DNA from 2 places in the Caenimonas terrae genome. Region 1 is predicted to be linked to the other one. Evidence: predicted binding sites of a transcription regulator. Region 1 holds the regulator's gene; the other holds the start of a gene.
The links. Region 1 encodes sigma-54, which starts transcription at its own class of promoters, with help from an activator protein. Its sites were predicted from a motif close to TGGCANGNAANCTGCTTT; they were not measured.
Positions count from the first base shown of each region.

Region 2: ACFPOE_RS10450 (CmpA/NrtA family ABC transporter substrate-binding protein) is a predicted target of sigma-54. The motif match lies at 954-971, and genes of this name have one in related genera.

Region 1 covers NZ_JBHSMF010000002.1:475,876-478,054, reverse strand. The annotation lists gene lptB (LPS export ABC transporter ATP-binding protein) at 1-46, shown strand, start outside; gene ACFPOE_RS02335 (RNA polymerase factor sigma-54) at 162-1,730, shown strand; gene ACFPOE_RS02330 (THUMP domain-containing class I SAM-dependent RNA methyltransferase) at 1,750-2,179, shown strand, end outside.
Region 2 covers NZ_JBHSMF010000006.1:747,637-749,815, forward strand. The annotation lists gene tsaD (tRNA (adenosine(37)-N6)-threonylcarbamoyltransferase complex transferase subunit TsaD) at 1-77, opposite strand, end outside; gene ACFPOE_RS10445 (ANTAR domain-containing response regulator) at 154-789, shown strand; gene ACFPOE_RS10450 (CmpA/NrtA family ABC transporter substrate-binding protein) at 1,129-2,179, shown strand, end outside.

The sequences.
Region 1 (2,179 bases):
CGCCGATGTCCGGCGGGTGTACCTCGGCGAACATTTCCGGATGTAGTGATGGCCCCCACGCTTGTCACTTCGCGTACTGCGCTGCCCCCCGGGGGGGCCCTCGCGCCTTGGGGCAGCCCGGCGGCGCCCACGCCTTAGGTTTGCTGAATGGCTGTTTCCCCATGAAGCAGGGTCTTTCGCTTCGCGTTTCACAGCACCTGGCGCTCACGCCGCAGCTGCAGCAATCGATCCGCCTGCTGCAGCTGTCGACCCTCGAACTGTCGCAGGAAGTCGAGCAGATGCTGGACGACAACCCCTTCCTCGAATTGACGCTGGAGGAGGCGCCGCGCGAGGAGTTCGGGCTCGACAAGGCGGACGCGCCGGCGCGCGACGACGACATCGACACCGAGGGCGCGGCCGAGTTCAGTCCGTCCAGCCCGGCGCCGGACAGCGCGTCGGCCACCAGCGAGAGCGAACCCGCCGCCACCAGCGAATCGGACACGCCCGACTGGGATGGCGACGGCAGCAACGAGGTGGTGCCCGACGACGGCGAATGGGGCGGCGAGGCGCCGGCCAGCCGCAACAACCTCAGCGGCGACGACCAGATGGACGCGACCGACCTGGCCCGCGGCCAGGAGTCGCTGCAAAGCCACCTGCACCGGCAGGCGCTGTCGCTGCGGCTGTCACCCGAAGACAGCGCCGCCCTGCGCTTCCTGATCGAATCGCTCAACGACGACGGCTACCTGGAGGACAGCTTCGAGGAGCTGGCCCGCGGCCTGGCCGGCGACGACCTCGAGCAGGTGGAAGAACTGGTGCATCGCTTCACCGTGGCAATGAACTTGCTGCAGCATCTGGAGCCGGTGGGCGTGGGTGCGCGCAACCTGTCGGAATGCCTGTCGCTGCAATTGAAGGCACTGGCCGGCGCCGGCGCCGGCCCCGACGATCCCTGCCACGCGGCGCTGGCGATCTGCCGGCAGCCGATCGACCTGCTGGCCCGGCGCGACGTCAAGCGGCTGGCGCAGCTGTGCGGCGAGAGCGAGGCGCGGATCAAGGCCGCGATCGGCCTGATCACGCGCCTGGAGCCCAAGCCCGGCCGCCGGTTCGTCGACGTCGAGCGCAACATCGTCGTGCCCGACGTGCTGGTCACGCGGATCGCCCGCAACGGCCAGCCCAAGTTTCGGGTCATGCTCAACCCCGAGGTGATGCCGCGGCTGCGGGTGCACGACATCTATGCCGGGGCGCTGAAGTCGCACAAGGGCGAGGGCCACCAGGCGCTGCAGCAGCGGCTGCAGGAGGCGCGCTGGTTCATCAAGAACATCCAGCAGCGCTTCGACACCATCCTGCGGGTCTCCAATGCGATCGTCGAGCGGCAAAAGAGCTTCTTCGTGCACGGCGAGCTGGCGATGCGGCCGCTGGTGCTGCGCGAGATCGCCGACGAACTCGGGCTGCACGAATCGACCATCAGCCGCGTCACCACCGCCAAGTACATGGCCACGCCCTACGGCACCTTCGAGCTGAAGTATTTCTTCGGCTCGGCGCTGGGCACCGAAACCGGCGGCAATGCGTCGAGCACCGCGGTGCGGGCGCTGATCAGGCAGTTCGTCGCCTCGGAAAACCTCAAGAAGCCGCTGTCCGACAGCCAGATCTCCGACATGCTCAAGGAGCAGGGGATCGAGTGCGCCCGCCGCACGGTCGCAAAATACCGCGAGGCCCTGCGGATCGCCCCCGCGAACCTGCGCAAGGCGCTCTAGCCATGCCGAGAAAGCTCCCGTGAACCAGCTGCAACTGTTCCTGCCCTGCGCCGCCGGCGTCGAGGGTTTCCTGGCCGACGAGGTGCACCGCATCACCGGCCTCAAGGGCGACGATCTGCTGGTCGGGCGCGGCGGCGTCGAGCTGCGTGCCTCCTGGCGCGAGGCGCTGCAGCTGAACCTGCACAGCCGGCTGGCCCAGCGTGTGCTGGTGCAGCTGTCGCACACCATGTACCGCAGCGAGAACGACCTGTATGCGGCGGCCGGTGCGGTGGCCTGGGAGATCTGGTTCACCACCAAGCAGACCTTCAAGATCGAGGTGACCTCGCAGCACAGCCCGCTCAAGAGCCTGAACTTCGCGGCGCTGAAGATCAAGGACGCGGTGGCCGACCGCTTCCGCAACAAGGGCGGCGAGCGGCCCAGCGTGGACACCACCTGGCCTGACGTGCGCA
Region 2 (2,179 bases), on a different contig from region 1:
GGCGTCGCGCTGCCGAATGCCTCGACCGCAGCAACGCCGGTTTCGTCGCATGAAGATTCGATTCCGAGGACAAGCATCGCTGCAGTTTATGGGAACGGCGTTGCCCGCCGGCCGGCAAGGCCGTTCTGGCGCGAATCTTGCGGATTCGCCCGCATGCCGTCCGTCTCCCAGACCCTTCGCCTCGTCGTCATCGCGCCCGACTCGCTGCAGCCGGACGCGGGCGACGACTACGCCATCGAACAGGCAGAGCGCTCGCGGGCCCTGCGCATCGGCCTGCTGGAGGCCGGCTACAACATCGTGGCCGTGCTGCCGACCGACACCTTCCTGGCCGAACGGCTGGCGCAATTGCAGCCCGACATGATCATCGTGGATGCCGAAAGCGAGGCGCGCGACGCGCTGGAGCACGTGGTGGTCGCCAGCCGCGACGCCCGCCGCCCGATCGTGATGTTCACCAACGACGACGACACCACCCATGTGAAAGACGCCGTGGCCGCGGGCGTCTCGGCCTATGTCGTCGCCGGCCTGTCGCCGGAGCGGATCCGCCCGATCCTGGAAGTGGCGATGGCGCGCTTCCAGCACGAGCAGGAGCTGCGGCGCGAGCTGGCGCATGCCCGCTCGGAGCTGAACGACCGCAAGCTGGTCGACCGCGCCAAGGGCGTGCTGATGCAGCGCCAGGGCATGTCGGAAGCGGACGCCTACGCCAAGATGCGCAGGGCCGCGATGGACCGCGGCCTGAAGCTCGGCGAAGTGGCGCAGCGCATCCTGGACGTCGCCGACCTGCTGGGTTGACGCCTTCCGATGGTGCGGCGCACAGATGCGGTGCGCACACACCGTCATGCCGGACTTGATCCGGCATCCAGACGGTGGCCCGCAAGGCGAATGCAGTGAAACAACATCGAAGGTCCCTGGGCGCCAGCGCCTGGATCCCGGGTCCACCCCGGAATGACAAGTCCTGGCACGGCCCTTGCGATCTCCCTGGCACGAACCGATGAAGGTTCGCTGACCGGTCTGCTTCAACGGCGAAGCGGCCCGGCCATCCCGGACGAAGGCGTCCCCACCGACACCCGTGTGTCGCGTGCGGACGCCTTTTTGATTTGGCCGATTCTTTGTTGCTGGAGTTGCCTTGTGATGACCGACCTGCTGAGAACCAGACTGTCCCGCCGCACCGTGCTGCAGGCCGCCGCCGTCGGCGCCGTGGGCATTTCACCCGCGCTGCGCAGCGCCGTCTATGCCGCCGGCTCCGACAAGCCGGAGAAGGAAGAAGTGAAGATCGGCTTCATCCCGCTGACCGATTGCGCCAGCGTGGTGATGGCCTCGGTGCTGGGCATCGACAGGAAGCACGGCGTGAAGATCGTCCCCAGCAAGGAAGCGAGCTGGGCCGGCGTGCGCGACAAGCTGGTCAACGGCGAACTCGATTTCGCCCACGTGCTGTACGGCCTGGTCTACGGCGTGCACATGGGCACCGCCGGGCCGAAGAAGGACATGGCCGTGCTCATGACCCTGAACAACAACGGCCAGGCGATCACGCTGTCCAAGAAGCTGGCCGACAAGGGCGCGGTCGACGGCGCCGGGCTGGCCAAGCTGATGGCCAGCGAGAAGCGCGAGTACACCTTCGCCCAGACCTTCCCCACCGGCACCCACGCGATGTGGCTGTATTACTGGATGGCGGCCAGCGGCATCAACCCGATGCGCGACGCCAAGGTCATCACCGTGCCGCCGCCCCAGATGGTGGCCAACATGCGGGTGGGCAACATGGACGGCTTCTGCGTCGGCGAGCCGTGGGGCCACCGCGCCATCCTGGACGGCATCGGCGTCACGGCCGTCACCAGCCAGGACATCTGGAAGGACCATCCGGAAAAGGTGCTGGGCACCACCGCGGAGTTCGTCAAGAAACATCCCAACACCGCCCGCGCCGTCACCGCCGCCATCCTGGAGGCCGGCAAGTGGATCGACGCCAGCCTGGGCAACAAGCAGAAGATGGCCGAGACCATCGCCGACAAGAGCTACGTCAACACCAGCGTCGACGCCATCAACCAGCGCATCCTGGGCCGCTACCAGAACGGCATGGGCAAGACCTGGGACGACCCCAACTACATGAAGTTCTACAACGACGGCGCGGTGAACTTCCCCTACCTGTCGGACGGCATGTGGTTCATGACGCAGCACAAGCGCTGGGGCC